4 regions of the Nonomuraea sp. NPDC049607 genome follow, and region 2 is predicted to be linked to each of the others. Evidence: riboswitches for the same ligand, from Rfam matches in the RefSeq annotation. Region 2 holds a riboswitch; each other region holds the start of a gene.
What was found. A riboswitch is a leader RNA that binds a small molecule or an ion and turns the genes downstream of it on or off. The one in region 2 is predicted to bind cyclic di-AMP.
Positions count from the first base shown of each region.

Region 1: another riboswitch for cyclic di-AMP. It lies ahead of AB0J97_RS50545 (hypothetical protein); the one in region 2 lies ahead of AB0J97_RS21785 (C40 family peptidase).
Region 3: another riboswitch for cyclic di-AMP. It lies ahead of AB0J97_RS29820 (CHAP domain-containing protein); the one in region 2 lies ahead of AB0J97_RS21785 (C40 family peptidase).
Region 4: another riboswitch for cyclic di-AMP. It lies ahead of AB0J97_RS03900 (NlpC/P60 family protein); the one in region 2 lies ahead of AB0J97_RS21785 (C40 family peptidase).

Region 1 is NZ_JBFAOV010000073.1:14,105-18,665, reverse strand. It holds gene AB0J97_RS50560 (zinc-binding dehydrogenase) at 1-397, shown strand, start outside; gene AB0J97_RS50555 (MarR family transcriptional regulator) at 408-908, opposite strand; gene pip (prolyl aminopeptidase) at 927-1,859, shown strand; gene AB0J97_RS50545 (hypothetical protein) at 1,917-2,870, opposite strand; cyclic di-AMP (ydaO/yuaA leader) riboswitch at 2,876-3,014, opposite strand; gene galT (galactose-1-phosphate uridylyltransferase) at 3,083-4,153, opposite strand; gene AB0J97_RS50535 (DeoR/GlpR family DNA-binding transcription regulator) at 4,150-4,561, opposite strand, start outside.
Region 2 is NZ_JBFAOV010000010.1:186,187-190,747, reverse strand. It holds gene AB0J97_RS21795 (NYN domain-containing protein) at 1-993, shown strand, start outside; gene AB0J97_RS21790 (NlpC/P60 family protein) at 1,126-2,052, shown strand; cyclic di-AMP (ydaO/yuaA leader) riboswitch at 2,448-2,610, shown strand; gene AB0J97_RS21785 (C40 family peptidase) at 2,741-3,223, shown strand; gene AB0J97_RS21780 (hypothetical protein) at 3,377-4,207, shown strand; gene AB0J97_RS21775 (M48 family metalloprotease) at 4,219-4,561, shown strand, end outside.
Region 3 is NZ_JBFAOV010000017.1:82,088-86,648, forward strand. It holds gene AB0J97_RS29805 (hypothetical protein) at 1-46, opposite strand, end outside; gene AB0J97_RS29810 (aldo/keto reductase) at 168-989, shown strand; gene AB0J97_RS29815 (Gfo/Idh/MocA family oxidoreductase) at 1,009-1,962, shown strand; cyclic di-AMP (ydaO/yuaA leader) riboswitch at 2,080-2,217, shown strand; gene AB0J97_RS29820 (CHAP domain-containing protein) at 2,230-2,925, shown strand; gene AB0J97_RS29825 (class I SAM-dependent methyltransferase) at 2,991-3,809, opposite strand; gene AB0J97_RS29830 (YciI family protein) at 3,975-4,403, shown strand; gene AB0J97_RS29835 (RNA polymerase sigma factor) at 4,447-4,561, shown strand, end outside.
Region 4 is NZ_JBFAOV010000001.1:792,162-796,722, forward strand. It holds gene AB0J97_RS03890 (cytochrome P450) at 1-930, opposite strand, end outside; gene AB0J97_RS03895 (LuxR C-terminal-related transcriptional regulator) at 1,208-1,420, shown strand; gene AB0J97_RS03900 (NlpC/P60 family protein) at 1,450-2,493, opposite strand; cyclic di-AMP (ydaO/yuaA leader) riboswitch at 2,500-2,651, opposite strand; gene AB0J97_RS03905 (amino-acid N-acetyltransferase) at 2,939-3,508, shown strand; gene AB0J97_RS03910 (hypothetical protein) at 3,519-4,529, opposite strand.

The sequences.
Region 1 (4,561 bases), on a different contig from region 2:
CGGTGCGGACGAGGTCGTCGCGAGCCCCGCGGAGAGCGGCGGACGGCTCGACGGCGTCCTGGACCTGCTCGGCGGCGCCCCGCTGGTCGAGGCGTTCGACCAGCTCGCCGAGGGCGGCACGCTGGTCGCCGTCGGCCACTCCACCGGCGAGGGGGAGAGCTTCCCGTTCGGAGCCCTGTTCGGCGGAGCCGACCGCCACGACCGTTCGCTCGTGACGTTCCACCTGCTCTACTGCCAGGGCCTGCGCCGCGACCTGACCTGGCTGGCCGGACAGGTCGCGGGCGGCACGCTGAGCCCTGAGATCACCTGGCGCGGCGGCTGGGACGATGCCACCGAGGCCGTGACCGCCCTCCTCGAACGCCGCGTGCACGGCAAGGCGGTGCTCGACCTGGCGTGAGAGAGCAGGGTCAGTCCCTGCCCCCGGGACCGCGCCGATCGCCGTACGCGGCCAGCGGCGCGGTCGCGAGAAGGCGGTCGCGGAAGGGGTGGGCGTCGAGGGCCTGGAGGGCGGAGGCGAGGACGTCGGCCAGCGGGACGGGGAGCTCGGCGTCCAGGGCGGCGATGGCGAGGGCGGTGGCCTGCCATTCGGCCTCGATGAGAGGGAGCGCGTCGCGGCATCGTCCGGTGAGGTGCACGATGCGCTGGCGGGCGTCGTTGGGGCCGGGGCGGAGGTCGAGGTAGCCGGCGCGGCGCATCTGGGTGACGGTCTGGCTGGCGGCGGAGTGGGTGACGCCGATGGCGGCGGCCAGGTCGCGGATGGTCATGGGGCCGGTCTCGACCAGGGCGCGGACGACGGGGGAGTAACGGGGGCGGTAGTCGGGGAGCCCGAGGTCGGCGTACAGCCGGGCGATCGCGCCGTCGGTGCGCTCGTGGAAGGTGCGCATCAGGGTGCCGAGACTCTGGGGCATGTAGATATATTAGCGCTTATGTATTCCTCGATTGAGCCCTACGAGCAGGGCATGTTGGACGTGGGTGACGGCAACCTCGTCTACTGGGAGGTCAGCGGGAATCCGCATGGCAAGCCGGCGGTGATCGTGCACGGCGGGCCGGGCGGGGGCGCGTCCCCGGGGTGGCGGCGGTACCACGATCCCGAGGCGTACCGGATCGTCGTCTTTCATCAGCGTGGCTGCGGGAAGAGCACGCCTGATGCCGGGGAGCCGGAAACCGATCTGTCGGTCAACACCACGGCGCATCTCGTCGCCGACATGGAGCGGCTGCGGGAGCATCTCGGCATCGAGCGGTGGCAGCTCGTGGGGGCGTCCTGGGGGTCGACGCTGTCGCTGGCCTACGCCGAGCGGTATCCGGAGCGGGTGAGCGAGGTGATCCTGTTCGCGGTCACCGCCGGGCGGCCCTGGGAGATCGAGTGGATCACCCGGGACGTCGGGCGGATCTTCCCCCGGGAGTGGGAGCGGTTCCGCGACTTCCTGCCGGAGGAGGACCGGGGCGGGAACCTGGCGGCGGGCTACGCGAAGGCGCTGGCCGACCCCGAGCGGCGGGAGCGGGCGGCGATCGAGTGGTGTGCGTGGGAGGACACGCATGTGAGCCTCGACCCGGAGTTCCAGCCGAGCCGGAGATATCAGGACCCGGTGTTCCGGATGACGTTCGCCCGGCTGGTGACGCACTACTGGGGGAACGGGTGTTTTCTCGGGGAGAGCGATCTCGTTCGCGGGGTTACGCGGCTGGCGGGGGTGCCCGGGGTGCTCATCCACGGGAAGTACGACGTCAGCGGGCCCTTGGTGACGGCCTGGGAGCTGCACAAGGCGTGGCCCGGGAGCGAGCTGCACGTGGTGGGGGAGGGACACGGCGGGCTGGAGATGATCGACCTGCTGACCGCCGCGACGGACAAGTTCCGGGGCTGAACCACCGACAGCCCGGGCCGGCAAGGCTGTCAGGTGGTCACGCGAACAGGACGTCGGCTAGTTCATCGAGATGTGCACGTGGTCGTAGTGGTTCTCGGTGATGCTGCCGCGGTCGGACATCGCGCGCCAGCCCGAGCCCTGGTTGATGCGCTGCTTCCAGATCACGTACTTGACGCCGAGCTTGGCCTTGTTCTGCAGCGCCCAGGCGGCCAGGCGGTCGCCCAGGGCGTTGTTGACGGCGCTCGGCATGGTGCCGCCCGTGCTCATCATGAAGTCGCAGGCCCGGCCGAGCGGGTGCTCGCCGCTGGAGCCGGACCGGAAGCAGCCCACCTCGTACGGCAGCGAGAAGCTCTTCTGCACCTGCGCGCGCATCAGCCGGGTGCGCGGCGTGATGTTGTCCGAGCCGGACGGCAGCTCGGGCGCCCAGCTGCCGTCGGACTTCTTGCCCGGCCCGAACGGCACGAGGTCCTGGAGCTTCTTCTTGATGTCGTCGATGACGTCCTGGGCGTCGTCGCGCTGCTCGGCCACCTCCGCCGTGCCCGCCTTGAGCTCGGCCGCGAGCGCGGTGGCGGCAGCGGCGGCCTTCTTCTGGTCGTCGCGGGCCTTGGCCACGCTGTTGACGACGGCCTGCTGCTCGGCGGTGAGCTGTTCGAGCATGGCCACGTTGTTGCCGTCCGGGGTCAGCATGAAGCCGGGCAGGGAGGCGTCGCGGTTCTGGTAGCGCATCCGGGCGATCTCGGCGACCCGCTGCTCGGCCGTGGCCACCGCCTGCTCGGCGGCGGTGAGCCGCTGCTGTGCCGCCGTGGCGGCCTGCTGGGCCTTGGCCAGCTCGACCCGCTTGAGGTTGTACGTCTCGATGAGCTTGTCCACCTTGCTGTTGAGCTGCTTGAGCTGGGCCCGCAGCTCGGCCTCGGACGGCTTGGGCGCGGCCGAGGCGGCGGCCGGATGGATGAGCAGCGCGGTGGCGGTGATGAGGCCGATGGCAAGACTCGCGGGGGTCGAAGCCGCCACGTGGGTGTTCCTCTCCCTCTGCCGGCCGGGTTAGCTGACGGGTTCGGGCACGGGAGCAGTCCCTACCACTTGCGCGGATTCACCCCGGATGCGATGGGTCCCCGGCTCCCGGGCAACACGCCCGGGATTAGGCGTACAACGACCGTTTTGGCCGATGTCTAACGGGATATTAGTGGTAGATCACGAGTCATGCGACTTTAAGGAGAAATCAATTAGTGATCGATTCGTGATCGCAGCATGCGTGCCGCCTCCTCCGGCAGCACGTCGTTGACGAAGGCGCCCATGGCCGACTCCGAGCCCGCCAGGTACTTCAGCTTGCCGGGCGCCCGCCTGATGCTGAACAGCTCCAGGTGCAGGTAGGCCAGCTCGCGGCCGTACCGCACCGGCGCCTGGTGCCAGGCCGAGATGTACGGCATCGCCACCCCGAACAGCGCGTCCAGCGCCCGCAGCACCGAGGTGTACAGCGGCGCGAACGCGGCCCGCTCCTCCTCCGACAGCGCCGCCAGGTCGGGCACCTGCCGGTGCGGATACACGTGCACCTCGAACGGCCAGCGCGCGGCGGCCGGGACGAACGCCGTCCACAGCTTGTTGGAGGCGACCACCCGCGTGCCGGCGGCCCGTTCGGCGGCCAGCACGTCGGCGAACAGGTTGCCGCCCGTGTACCGCGAGGCCGCCCCGAGCTGGAGCTTGGTGCGCGGGGTCACGTAGGGGTAGGCGTAGATCTGCCCGTGCGGATGCGGGAGCGTGATGCCGATCTCCTCGCCCCTGTTCTCGAAGCAGAACACCTGCTCGACGCCCTCCATGCCGGACAGCTCGGCCGTGCGGTCGGCCCACGCCTCCATGACCAGCCTGACCTGGGCGTTGGAGAGCTTGGAGAAGGAGGAGGTGTGGTCGGAGGTGAAGCACACCACCTCACACCGCCCGACCCCCGGACGCACCTCACTCAACCCGCCGACATCCCCATAAGTCCCAAAATTTCCGGAGAAAGAGGGGAAGCGGTTCTCGAACACCACCACGTCATAGTCATGGGCCGGGATCTCCGACGCCCGCGTCCCGGACGACGGGCACAACGGGCACTCGTCGGCCGGCGGCAGGAACGTGCGCGTCTGCCGGTGACCGGCGATCGCGATCCACTCCTCGGTCAGCGGGTCGTAGCGCAGCTCGGAGGCCACCGGCCGCGGGTCGAGCGGACGCCGGTCGATCGCGCTCCGGTCGGCGTCGTCGCGCCGGTCGAAGTAGATCAGCTCTCGGCCGTCTGCCAGGTGGGTGATGGTGCGCTTCAAGGCGTGCCCTCCGCGATGATCAGTTCTCCGGCCCGTTCGGCCAGCTCGGTGCGTGCTTCCTCGGGCAGCCCCGCGTCGCTGATGACCACGTCGGCCTCGGTCAGCTCGGCGATCGTGCTGATGCCGACCGTGTTCCACTTGGTGTGGTCGGCGGGGACCACCAGCCGGTGCGCCGCGGCCACCAGCTCCCTGTCGGTCTCGGACTCCAGGAGGTTGGGCGTGGTGAACCCGGCGCGCAGGCTCATGCCGTGCACCCCGAGGAAGAGCGTGTCCACGTGCAGCCGGCGGATCGCCGCCACCGCCACGGGGCCGACGAGCGCGTCGGAGGGTGTGCGCACGCCGCCGGTCAGCACGACCGTGCGGTCGGCGCGCGGGTTGCGGTGGAAGACCTCGGCGACGGGGATCGAG
Region 2 (4,561 bases):
CCGCCCGGCTGGGCGGAGATGATCGAAACCGCCCGCGCCGACCTGGAGCAGTCCGCGGTGGCGGCCGAGGGCTCCGAGCGCGAGGAGGCGGTGACCCGGCTGCGCGAGCAGCTCGCCGCGCAGAAGACCGCCGCCAAGGAGGAGGCCGACCGGCTGCGCGAGCAGATCAAGGCGGCCCGCGCCGAGAACTCCGACCTGCGGCGCAAGCTCCACGACGCCCGCGAGCGGGCCAAGGCCGCCGGCCGCAGGGCCGAGGAGATGGAGCAGGCCGCCGACGACGCCCGGCACGCCGCCTCCACGGCCGGCAACGCGGGCGAGGCCGAGCTGCGCCGCCTGCGCGAGCGGCTGGCCGACGTGGAGAGGCAGCTCGAAGCCTCCCGCCGGGCCGCCCGCGAGGGCCGCAGCATCGAGGACGCCCGCATCAGGGTGCTGCTCGACGCGCTCCAGGACGCCTCGGCCGGGCTGCGCAGGGAGCTGGCGCTGCCCACCACGATCAGCAAGCCCGCCGACTCGGTCGCGGCCAGCACCGGCGAGCGTCCCGGGGTGCGCGGCGTGCCGGCGCGGGCCCTGGCCGACGACGACCCGCAGCTCCTCGACCAGCTCCTGGCGCTGCCGCAGGTCCATCTGATCATCGACGGCTACAACGTCACCAAGACCGGCTACGGCACGTTCACCCTCGCCGACCAGCGCAACCGGCTGATGACCGGCCTCGGCGGCCTGGTCGCGCAGACCCGCGTCGAGGTGACGGTGGTCTTCGACGGTGCAGAGCTCAACGCGCCCGTGCAGGTGGTGGCGCCGCGCGGGGTGCGGGTGCTGTTCAGCGCGCCGGGGGAGATCGCCGACGACCTCATCCGCCGGCTCGTCCGCGCCGAGCCGCCCGGCCGGGCCATCGCCGTCGTCTCCTCCGACCGGGAGGTGGCCGAGTCCGTCCGCCGGATGGGCGCCAGACCCGTTCCGTCGGGTCTGCTGCTGCGCCGGTTGGGCCGCGCATAAGTTACGAATTAGCACTATTGGCGAGACCCCACTCGCCACTTCTGTACTATTTCGCCCCAGGTGTAATCCCTGGGAGGCGACGCTGTGAGGTTTGGCCGGGTCACGTTGGCGGCGGGTCTCGCGATCGGGCTGATGACGGTCCCGATGGGTGCGGCGCTCGCTGATCCCAAGCCCACTCTCAAGCAGGCCAAGGCCAAGCTGGAGAAGCTGAACGACAAGGCCGACAAGGTCGTCGACCGGTACAACACGGCGACCGAGGAGTACAAGAAGGCCAAGAACGCCTACACCAAGCTGAACGACCGCTACAAGCAGAAGCTGCAGACGGTCGCCGACCTGCGGGCCGACATCATCAGGGCGGCGGTGGACTCGTACAAGCTGGGCGGGGACGTCGCGTCCCTGCCGGGCTTGATGGGCGCGGACGACCCCGAGAACCTGCTGGCCGGGATGGCCATGGCCGGGCAGCTCTCGCGCGAGCGGCTGGAGAAGCTGGCCGCCTTCGACCGCGAGAACAAGGGGCTCAAGGTCGAGCGCGACAACGCCGAGACCGCCCTGGCGGACGCCGACAAGGAGCGGGACGCGGTCCAGAAGGAGCGCGCCGAGGTCCTGAAGCTGGTCGGCGAGCAGAAGAAGCTCCTGGACAAGCTGGGGGCCTACAACCCGGGCAACCCCAACAGCACCGGCATCAAGTACACCGGTCCCGCCTCGGGCAACGCGGCCGCCGTTCTGCGCTTCGCCTTCGCCCAGGTCGGCAAGCCGTACATCTTCGGGGGCACGGGCCCGCGCGGCTACGACTGCTCAGGGCTGACCCAGGCCGCCTGGCGCGCGGCCGGCGTCTCGTTGCCGCGTACGACGTGGCAGCAGTGGGCCTGGGGCTCCGGACGCAAGGTGGACATCAAGGACCTCCAGCCCGGGGACCTCATCTTCAGCGAGGGGCTGGGGCACGTCAGCATCTACGCGGGCGGGGGCAAGATCGTCCACGCGCCGCAGACGGGCGACGTCGTGAAGGTCGTCCGGCTCTCGGACTACCGCCGCCCGCTGGTCGGAGCCATCCGCCCCTGACCTCCGGTCCACCGGGACTCCTCCCGACACTCGCCCTCGGCCGCCCGTCTCGCAGGCCGCAGGGACCACCGGCGTGCCCGCTCGGCCCGCCGGTGGGACGAAGGGGACAAAAGGTGTCAAAGGGCCCTGACAAGCGCCTGCGTCAGGAAGTGTGAGAAGGGTCACATTTAGGTAACGGAGCCTGTGGCTCCAGCAGGGGTTTCGTCCCTTACTCGTGCCTTTATTTGATCTTTACAACCTGACTCCCCCTTTGCACTTTCTTGACCCCTCGGCGTAGTTTCTGGCGTCGCGGTCGGCAAGCCATGCGAGCCGCGAATCGACATCGGAACCCCCGATGTGGACCACATAAAAATCCGTCGGTCGCCGCCGATATCCCCATTCAGGCATATCAATCGAGTGGCGACCTGCCGAGTCCGTGCAGCCAGGAGGCACGGAGCCGGGGACCCAAAGATCCCGTCATCCCCCGGGATCAGGGGTGAATCGGCGCGTTCAGCGCCGTAGGGCGACTTCCAGGCCCGAATCCGTCAGCTAACCCGGTAGGCGTTCGTGGAAGACACAAGGAGAAATCCTGTCTACCTCCCTGCATAACCCCCGTCTGTCCCGTCTCGCCCTGAAGGGCGCCGCACTCACGATGACCGTGACGGCCGGAGGTGCGGTTCTCCATGCCGTGCCGGCCGGGGCGCAGACGGTGAGCGAATCGGCCGTCAGGCTCACCGCGGTGTCCAGCACCGCCGAGACGGCCACCACCAGGTCGGCCAAGGCGGCGAAGAGCGCCAGGTCGGCCAAGGCGGCGAAGGCCGCCAGGCAGAAGGTGAGGGCCCACAAGGCCGTCGCCGTCGCCAAGCACCAGATCGGCGACCCGTACCGGTACGGGGCCACGGGTCCTGGTGCGTTCGACTGCTCCGGACTCGTCCAGTACGCCTGGAAGAAGGCCGGGGTGCGACTCCCGCGCGTGACGAGCAGCCAGTTCGCCCGCATTCGGCACAAGGTCTCCTGGCGGAAGCTCAAGCCGGGCGACCTGATGTTCTTCAACGGGCTGGGCCACGTCGGCATGTACGTCGGCCACGGCAAGATGATCCATTCGCCGAGGACCGGCGAACGGGTGCGCATCGACAAACTGGGCGGATGGCGGAAGTCGTCGTTCGTCGGCGCGGTGCGTCCCGGCGCGTGACAACAGGCCCCGCCCGGACCCTCCCCGGTCCGGGCCGGGGCCTGTCGCATGTCCGGCTTCCTGCTGCGAACCGCAGGTCCCGCCTTGCGGAGAGGGCGTGGGCCCGGTCTCGTGAAGGGGGCGTGCGGGCCGCGGGCCGACTAGCATCGGGCCGTGTCCTCGCAGGTGCGTCCGTCCCTCCGCGGTCCGCGTCTGCTCCTGCCCGTCCTGCTGCTGGCGGCGGTTCTCGTGGTCGCCGACGCGCCGCCCGGCGCCGTCCTGCCCGCCGGGGCGCGCGATCTGTGGGCCGGCGGCGGTCAGGTGGTCCGCGGCGGACGGTCCGTGGTCGTGGGGCATCGCGCCGAGCCCGGCGTGCTCGCCGATCTCGCCCGGCGCGCCGACCTCGCCGGTCGGCGGGTGTCCGCGCTGCTCGGCCGGCCGGTACGCGCGCTGGTCGTCGTACCGGACTCCGACGCCGAGGCGGCCGGGCTGGCGGGCACGGGCCCGCTGGACGGGCTGGCCGCGGTGGCCGACGGCCCGAGGGTGATCATCGTCCCCGGCTCCTTCGCGCGGCTCACCCCCACCGGACGCGACGTCGTCCTCACCCACGAGCTCACGCACGTCGCCGCGGGCACCGACCGGCTGCCCGTCTGGCTCTACGAAGGATTCGCCGACTACGTGGCCTACCGCGACGCCGGACTCCCCGTCAGGACGGCCGCCGCCGAACTCGCCGCCGAAGTACGGGCCGGCCGGCTGCCGAGCGAGTTGCCCGGAGCCGCGGCTTTCGCCCCCACGGCAGCCGACCCCGGACGGCTCGCGCGGGCGTACCAGGAGGCCTGGATGGCGTGTCGCTTCCTCGCAGACCGGTTCGGTGACGGGACCCTGGTACGGCTCTACCGTGATGCCCGCGTGGCCGGCGTCGATCAGGCGCTCGCCTCCGTGGGGCTGACCGCCGAGACACTGGCGGCACGGTGGCGCGAGTACGTACGAGAGCAGCTCGCGTGAAGGGGAGGCAGATGAGCGAGCGGAACGACCCGCCCCGGGAGGGGGACGAGCCCGCGGGAGCGGTCGCCAGAGGGGCCGACGAGCCCGGTACGGCGGTCGCGGCGGGCCACGGTGGCGGTGTGGCCATCAGGGACGACGAGGACGGGCGCCCCGGCGACGGCGGCCCGCCGGAACCCTCCGGCACCACCGAACCCCCTGAGTCCCCAGGTCACCCCGACGACCCGGACGACCCGGACACCTCCGGTCCCACCCCCGGCGAACGCCCCGACGCGGACGCCGACCCCGACACCGAGGACCCCCGCCACCTCCATCCCCCCACCCCCGACGAGCGCCCCCACGCGAAGGACGCCGAGA
Region 3 (4,561 bases), on a different contig from region 2:
CGTGGTGGGCCTCGACGGCGCACAGCATCTGGAGCGGAGACTCCACCCAGGCCGACGCCTGTCTGACCACTCTGTTTCCCCCAGCCGGTGGAGCGCCTTGCACGACCCGTCACAAGCTAACCCGGCCTGCTTAAGCCGCAAGAAACGACACGTGAACAATGGAGGGTATGAACTCGCTGATGCTCAACACCGACGGTGTGCAGATACCACAGCTCGGCTTCGGCGTCTGGCAGGTCTCTGCCGACGACGCCGAGCACGCCGTGACGACCGCGCTGCGCGCCGGATACCGGCATGTCGACACCGCCGCCGCCTACGAGAACGAGGAGGGCGTCGGCCGGGCCGTGCGCGCCGCCGGGGTGCCACGGGAGAAGGTGTTCGTCACCACCAAGCTGTGGAACGGCGACCACGGGCGGGCCGAGCAGGCCTTCGACGAGAGCCTGGCCCGCCTGGGCCTCGACTACGTAGATCTTTTCCTGATCCACTGGCCGGTTCCGGAGCAGGACAAGTACGTGCAGGCCTGGCGGGCGCTGGAGAAGATCTACCGTGACGGCCGGGCCAAGGCCATCGGGGTCTCCAACTTCACGGTCGCCACCCTGACCCGGCTGATGGACGAGACCGACATCACGCCCTCGATCAATCAGATCGAGCTGCACCCGTACTTCCAGCAGCGCGAGATGCGGGCCTTCCACGAGGCCAACGGCATCCTGACCGAGGCGTGGAGCCCGCTCGGGCAGGGCAAGGGGCTGCTGGCCGACCCGGCGCTGCGCGTGCTGTCGGAGAAGTACGGCAAGACGCCCGCGCAGATCGTGCTCCGCTGGCATCTCCAGCTCGGCAACGTGGTGATCCCCAAGTCGGTCACCCCGGCGCGGATCGAGGAGAACATCGACGTGTTCGACTTCATCCTCGACTCCGAGGACCTGGTGGCCATCGGCGCGATGAACTCTGGGCGGCGCATCGGGCCCGACCCCGACTCGTTCAACCTGACCTGAGCGCTCTACGATCTCGGGCGTGCGACATTTCACCTGGGGAATAGCGGCGACCGGCGGCATCGCGCGTACCGTGGGGGCGGCCATCGTGGCCGAGCCCGGCATGCGGGTGGCCGCCGTCGGCTCGCGGAGCCTGGTCAGGGCGCGGGCCCTGGCCGACGAGCTGGGCGCGGAGTCGGCCTACGGCTCCTACGAGGCCCTGTGCGCCGATCCGGCCGTCGACGCGGTCTACGTGGCCACGCCGCACGCCCAGCACCTGGAGGTGGCCGAGGCGGCCATCGCGGCGGGCAAGTCCGTGCTGTGCGAGAAGCCGCTGGCGGCCAGCGTGGCCGACGCCGAGCGCATGGTGGCGCTGGCCCGCGCGGCCGGGGTCTTCCTCATGGAGGCCATGTGGATGCGGTTCAACCCGCTCATCCAGCGGGTGGCGGCCGATCCGCGTTTCGGGGAGATCCGCTCGGTGCGGGCCTCGTTCGGGTTCGCGCTGCCCTACGACCCCGCCCATCGGCTGTGGGCGCCGGAGCTGGGCGGCGGGGCCCTGCTCGACCTGGGGATCTACCCGTTCGGGCTGGCGCAGCTCCTGCTCGGCATGCCGCGTGAGCTGCGGATCACCGGCTCGCTGGCGCCGAGCGGGGTCGACGCGGAGGCGGGCGGGGTGCTGCTCTACCCGGACGGACGGCGGGCGCTGGTGGACGTGTCCCTGCTCGCCCATCACGCCAACGACGCGAGCGTGGTGGGCACGTCGATGCGGGCCGACATCCTGGCGCCGTTCTGGGCGCCGCAGCGGGTGCTGCTGTCGGGGCCGTCGATGGAGACGGAGGAGCTGGTGCTCGACCCGGCCGACAACGGGTACGCCGGGGAGCTGCGCGAGGTGCGCGCCGCCACGGCCGAGGGCCGGACCGAGAGCGCCGTCATGCCGCTTGACGAATCCCTTGCCATGATGGGGCTTCTGGCCGACGCGCGGGGGCAACTCTCCTAGCTGCGCCTTTAGGCACTTGCCTTCTTCTTGCCCGATGTATTACCTTGTGGGGCATCTCGCGGCAGACGTCCGGTTTGTCCGGCTTTGTCCAACCATCGCAAGACATTTCACAGGATCGTCCTGTGACCGCTGAATCCGCCTCCGGGCGGAACCGGGGACCCACGTCCTTTGGGGTGAATCGGCACTTCGGTGCCGTAGGGCAGCTTCCACGTCCGAACCCGTCAGCTAACCCGGTAAGCGGCATGGAAGCAAGGAGTAATGCCCTCGATGGCCAAGCACCGTCCCATCCGTGCCCCGAAGATCAACCACCTCCGCGCCGCGCTCGGCGCGACCATCATCGCCACCGCGATCGGCGCCCACGCCACCGCCGCCGGCGCCGACAGCGTCGACCCGGCCGCCTCCACCGGCCACTCGGCCGTCGCGCCGCAGGCCGCCGCCCAGGCCGGCAGGGCCGGGGAGACCCAGGTCAACGTCACCGCCGCACAGGTCCTGGCCGTGGCCAAGGCCCAGGTCGGCATCTCCGAGAACGCCTACGGCGGCGGCACCAAGTTCCAGAAGTGGTACGCCGACTCCCAGCGCGCCGCCGAGACCGTCGCCCGCGACGGCGGCAGCCGCCAGGACTACGTGAACGCCGCCTGGTGCTCGATGTTCGTCTCCTGGGTCGGCGAGCAGACCGGCGCCCGCCCGCAGGTCGGCTGGGACGCCTGGACCGTGGCCCACGCCAAGTGGTTCGCCGCCAACAAGCGCTGGGGCACCGAGGCCAAGCCCGGCGCCGTCGTCTTCTTCTCCTGGGGCGGCAGCAAGAGCCTGGACGCCATCCAGCACGTCGGCTTCGTCGTCAAGGACAACGGCAACGGCACGATCTCCACGGTCGAGGGCAACACCGGCAACGGCAAGGTGGAGGAGCGTGTCCGGCCGAAGTCGCAGGTCGTCGGCTACGGCTACCCGCAGTACGCGGGCTGACCTCCCCTGCTTCGAGCGCGGCTTCGAGCGCGCGTCCCGCACGAGGGACGCGCGCTCGCCGCGTCTCAGGGCCGGACCGCCACCAGCGAGTACAGCACCGGCAGGTGCGAGTCCCCGAACGGCAGCCGGTAGCGGCCGTCCTCGCCCTCGGTCAGCAGCCCGCGCGGGTCCAGCTCGACGGCGACGTGCTCGCCCAGCTCGGCCACCGTGAGCCCGGCGCGCGCCGCCGCCGTGACGATCTCGCCCACCGAGTACGGGTACTGGACGGTCTCCTGGGCCTCGGTCACCACGCCGGCGTCGGCGTACGTGCCGGTCACCGTCTCGCGGTGGGCCTGGCCGCCGCCGTAGGGCCAGTCGGCCACCAGCGGGTCGAGCGAGGCCACCGTCTGGTAGGCCGGATGCAGGTCGACCAGCACCAGCCGCCCGCCGGGCCGCAGCGCCATGGCCGCGCCGCGCATCCAGGCGGCCAGGTCGCCGATCCAGCACAACACGCCGTACGTGGCCACGGCCAGGTCGAAGCCCCCGGCCAGCGACTCGGGCAGCCGCTGCGTGTCGGCCTCCACGAACGTGGCCGCCAGCCCGGCCTCGGCCGCCAGGTCGCGGGCGCGCGCGACCGCCACCGGGGAGAAGTCGACGCCGGTCACCCGCGCTCCGAGCCGCGCCCAGCTCAGCGTGTCCATGCCGAAGTGGCACTGCAGGTGGAGCAGGTCCTTCCCGGCGACGTCGCCGGCCAGGCGGCGTTCGAGCGCGTAGAGGGTCTGCCGGCCGGCGAGGAAGGCGTCCACGTCGTAGAACCTGTCGGCGGGCGTGGAGCCGTGGACGCGGGCGCGCTCGTCCCAGAGGGCCCGGTTGGCGGGGAGGCCGGCTGCTGCGGGTTGGGGCATGGGCCGAGGATGGCACATCGGCCACGCGGTCGCACGACCGGTACCGTGCCCTGGACAACGAACGATCCGCCCCCGCGTGTCGATCCGGCGGGCGCCCGTTCGACGCTCGGGTGAGACCGGCTCCGCGGCGCGATCGCGGGCGGAAGGGACGGCAGAGTGAAGTTCATGATCGTCGGCAAGGCCAGCGCGGAGACCGAGGCGGGGGCGGTGCCCAGCCAGGAGGTCGTCGACAACATGCACGCCTACAACGAGGCGCTGACCAGGGCGGGGGTGCTGCTGGCCGCCGAGGGCCTCTACCCGAGCTCGCAGGGCGCGCAGATCGCCTACAGCGGCGGCCGCGCGAAGGTGATCGACGGCCCGTTCGCCGAGGCCAAGGAGCTGATCGCGGGGTTCTGGCTGATCCAGGTGAAGTCCAGGGAGGAGGCCGTCGAGTGGGCCCTGCGCGTGCCCGTCCCCGAGGGCTGCGACGGGATCGCGCTGGACGTGTGGCGGGTCTACGACGCCTCCGACGCGCCGGACGCGGCCTCGTCCGACCCGGTGGACGTCGAGCGGGAGCGGGCCATGCGCCGGCGCCTGGGCACGTGGGAGCCCTGACCGAGGCTTGCGGACCCCGGGCGGCGGCTGGTGTCATGTGCCGATGACGGCTTCCGAGGCACCCCGGACGATCGAGGCGGTGACGGCCTCCGACGCCCACCGGGCGGTCGAGGCGGTCTGGCGGATCGAGGCCGCGCGGCTCATCGCCGGCCTCGCCG
Region 4 (4,561 bases), on a different contig from region 2:
CCCGAAGGCGAGATGCCGGCCGGGCTCGCGGCCCGGGTCGAACCGGTCGGGATCGGCGAACGCGGCCGGATCGCGATTGGCCGCGCCGATCGGCACGAGCACGGCCGAGCCGGCGGGCACCGGCGTGCCGCCCAGTTCCCTGTCCTCCAGCGCGATCCTGGAGGTGAGCTGGACCGGCGGATCGAAGCGCAGCACCTCCTCGACCACCTCCCTCGGCCGCTCGGCGGCGCGGTGCAGCAGGCCGTGCCGCAGCAGGTTCAGCACGCCGTTCGCGATGAGGTTGACGGTGGTCTCGTGGCCGGCCACGAGCAGCAGCACGCAGGTCGACAGCAACTCGGCCTCGGTCAACTCCTCGACGCGCGCGAGGGCGCTCAGGAGGTCCTCACCGGGACGCTCGCGGCGCAGGGCGATCAGGCGGCGGAAGTAGTCGCGGAACTCGTTCCTGGAACGCTCCGTTTCCGACATGAGAGCGTCTGTCAGCATCGGGTCAAGTCCGCGGGCAAGAGCCTCGCTCCATCCGCGGAAGCGCTCGTGGTCCTCCGGCGGCACCCCGAGCATCTCGCTGATCACCATCACCGGCAGCGGGTGGGCGAAGCCGGAAATCAGCTCCGTCTCCTCCGGCAACCGCCCGATCAGGTCGGCGGTGATCGCCTCGACCCGCGGCCTGAGCCGTTCGACCATGCGCGGGGTGAACGCGCGGCTGACAAGGTTCCGCAACCGGGTGTGATCGGGCGGGTCCATGAGCAGGAACGACCTGCCGGGCTGACCTGCCTCTTCCGCCACGGGGGCGGACGTTCCGTGACCGAACATCGGGTCACGCAGGACGGCCGCGCACAGCTCGTACGTGGTCGTGACGAGCAGCCCGCCGCGCGTTCTGAAGATCGCCCCGGCCGCGCGGAGCTCTCGATATCGGACGTACGGATCGCGCACAAATTGCGGATCCGAGGGATCAAAACCCAGGAGGTCGGTGGCGCTCATGGGGGGCTGGACCGGGCCGCCGAATTGATCGTTTGGACCGTTCATAGCGGACCGTGGCGTGCCGACATATGCGGAGTACGTCACATATAAGTGATCATGTCAATAGCACTGGTCAAGGGCGGCGATTGTCGTGCTTGACGACCTTTCCGCGATGCGTTTACCTTCACCGAGACGAGCGGCTTTGCTCCACTGAAAGGTCCGAGTTCTGCTGTTGGGGGGAGGGCTCCCGGTGGATGTGCTCACTGAAGGCGTTGAGCTGAGCCACGCGGATTTGGCGTTACTGGCTGAACTGGCCAGAGGGGTGACCGTCGACCGGGTCGGGAGACGGCTGGATATCAGCGGACGGACCGTACGCCGGCGGCTCAGAGGCATCTGCGACCGCATCGGCGTGGCCACGGCGATCGAGGCCGTGGCGTGGGCGGCGCGCCGCCAGCTCATCTGACGGCGCGGAACTCCGAAGTGAATCGCCGGTCAGTCCGCGATGCGCACGGCGCCGGCGAACGGCCGATTGCCGAGCGCGGAGATCCGGACGACGTCGCCGGTCTGCGGTGCGTGGACCATCATGCCGCCGCCGATGTAGATGCCGACGTGGTGCAGGTCGCTGTAGAAGAAGACCAGGTCGCCGGCGCGGAGCTGGTCGCGGCTGATGTGCGTGCCGGCCGTCCACTGGTCGCCGGTGTAGTGGGGGAGCGAGATGCCCACGCGCTGGTAGGCGGCCATCACCAGGCCGGAGCAGTCGTAGGAGCGCGGCCCTTCGGCGCCCCACACGTACGGCTTGAGCTGCTGGGTGAGGGCCCACTTGGCGGCCTGGGCGGCCTTGCCGTTGCCGATGACCGGCAGGTTGACGCGTACGGCGCGGGTGCCGGGGCGGCCGGCCTCGCCGACGGCCCGCCGGTAGAGGTTGCTCTCGACCTTGGCGACCAGCTTGGTGATCTTCGAGCGCTTGCCCTCAAGATCACTGACGATCTTCTGGACCTCGGCGATGCGGGTCTTGGCGCCCGACCTGGCGCGCTCGGCGGCCTCCATGGCCTTGGCGAGCTGGTTGACCTCCTCGCCCTGCTGCTGTTCGAGCGCGTACGTGGTCGCGGCCCGGTCGAGGAAGGTCTCAGGGTCGTCGGACTGGGCGAAGACCAGGGCCTTGTCCAGGCCGCCGGTGATGTAGGCGTTCTGGGCGAGCAGCGTGGCCCTGGCGCGCTTGGCGGCCAGGTCGGACTCGCTGGTGGCCAGGGTCTTCTGGGCGGCGTCGTTGGCCTTCTGCGCGGACTTCAGCCGTTCGCGCTGCCCGTTGTACTCCTCGGTCAGCGTCTCGATCTCTTCGTGCATCTTCTCGACCTGGTCGGCCAGCTCGGAGAGCGACGGCTTCGGGTCGGCGGCGGCGGAACCGACGGGTACGGCGAACAGCATCGCGGCGACGGCGGCGCCGATGACGCCGAGGCGACGTGAGCGCCTGGCCTGCTCCCGGGGACGGGCGTGCCTGCCCCCCGGCTTCCCCTCGCGATCGAGCGTCCGCTTCACCAACCAAGCTCCTCTCATCGACGCCGGCCGGGTTAGCTGACGGGTTCGGGCCGGAGCAGCCCTACCGAGATGATCGGATTCACCCCGAGTGGTGGCGCGAGGTGCTCGCCACCGGTGGTTCCCCGGCTTCCCTTGCGGGAATTGGGCGTGTCTTTCCGCGCGCATTACGCGGAGAACATCGTCGCTGGACACTAATGCACTCCGGGTTCGCGCTCAACCGGAACTACCGAGTCTGTAGAGGTTTCACAACTGAAGGGTCACAAGGTGATCTCGTGGGTAGCCGTACGGAAGCGGGCTTCTGCACCTTTTGTCCAGCATTCTGGGGGGTGACGACTGGAGGAAAGCTCCAGGTCGGGGCGTGTTCATCTGGACACAGCATGTGATGAGATGCCCGAGACGTGGGATTTAGGGCTGAGCCGTAATGAGATCTGTACCCTGGAGAGCCATGGAGCAGGTGGCCGAAGTGGCAGTCCCCGAGACCGCGGTCGTGGTCAGGCGTGCCCGCACGCCCGACGTGCGCGCGATCAGGCGTCTCGTGGACACCTACGCGGGCGCGGGTCCGCGGCTCCTGGAGAAGGCCACGGTCACGCTGTACGAGGACGTCCAGGAGTTCTGGGTGGCCGAGCTGAGCGGGGAGGTCGTCGGCTGCGGCGCGCTTCACGTGCTCTGGGAGGATCTCGCCGAGGTCCGTACGGTGGCGGTCGATCCGGCGTGCCGGGGAATGGGGGTCGGGCATCGGATCGTCTCGGCACTCGTCCGGCAGGCGAAGGATCTGGGGCTGCGACGTGTATTCTGTCTGACTTTTGAGGTCGACTTCTTCGCGAGGCACGGTTTCCGCCCCATCCAGGGCACGCCGGTCTCACCCGAGGTCTACGCCGAGTTGCTGGCCTCGTACGACGAGGGTGTGGCGGAGTTCCTTGATCTGGAACACGTCAAACCGAACACCCTTGGCAACACCCGCATGCTGCTGCATCTGACATCGGGTGACGCGGACCTTGACCACTTGGAAAGGTGATTGTTGATACCTATGTCGATACGTTGGGCAGCACAGGCATGTGTCCTGACACGTGCCACATGCGCACTCGAAGCGAGGTGACACGGTGAGCACCGGACAGCCGCCGTATCCACAGGACGAATCCGGCGAGAACCCCGAGTACGGGCAGCACCAGGGCCGTCGCCCCGGTGAGCCCGACCCGGACGTGACTGTGGTCGGCTACCGGGCGGACGACGCCTATGGCCAGCCCCCATATGGCCAGCAGCAGCAACAGGGCTACGGCCAGCAACCCCAATACGGTCAGCAACAGCAGCACGGCCAGCAGCAGGGCTACGGCCAGCAGCCCCAGTACGGCCAGCAGCAGGGATATGGCCAGCAGCAGGGCTACGGCCAGCAGCCGCAGTCCTCGGGCCAGCAGTACACCCAGCCCGGCTATGGCCAGGAGGCCCAGTACGGCCAGCAGGCCGCCTCGGGCCAGCAGGGTTATGGCCAGCAGCCGCAGTACGGCCAGCAGCCCCAGTCGCTGCCCGACTACGGTCAGCAGCAGCAGGGCTATGGCCAGGAGGCCCAGTACGGGCAGCAGGGCCAGCAGGGTTACGGCCAGCAGCCCGCCTCCGGCCAGCAGCAGGGTTACGGCCAGCAGCCGCAGTCCTCGGGCCAGCAGTACACCCAGCCCGGCTATGGCCAGGAGGCCCAGTACGGCCAGCAGGCCGCCTCGGGCCAGCAGGGTTATGGCCAGCAGCCGCAGTACGGCCAGCAGCCCCAGTCGCTGCCCGACTACGGTCAGCAGCAGCAGGGTTACGGCCAGGAGGCCCAGTACGGCCAGCAGGGCCAGCAGGGTTACGGCCAGCAGCCGCAGTCCTCCGGCCAGCAGCAGTACGGCGACCAGCAGCAGGGTTACGCCCAGCAGCAGTACGGCCAGCAGGGTTACGGCCAGCAGCCCGCCTCGGGCCAGCAGGGCTACGGCCAGCAGCAGTACGGCGAGCAGCAGCAGGGCTACGGCCAGCAGCAGTACGGCGAGCAGCAGCAGGGCTACGGGCAACAGCAGTACGGTGACCAGCAGCAGTACGGCCA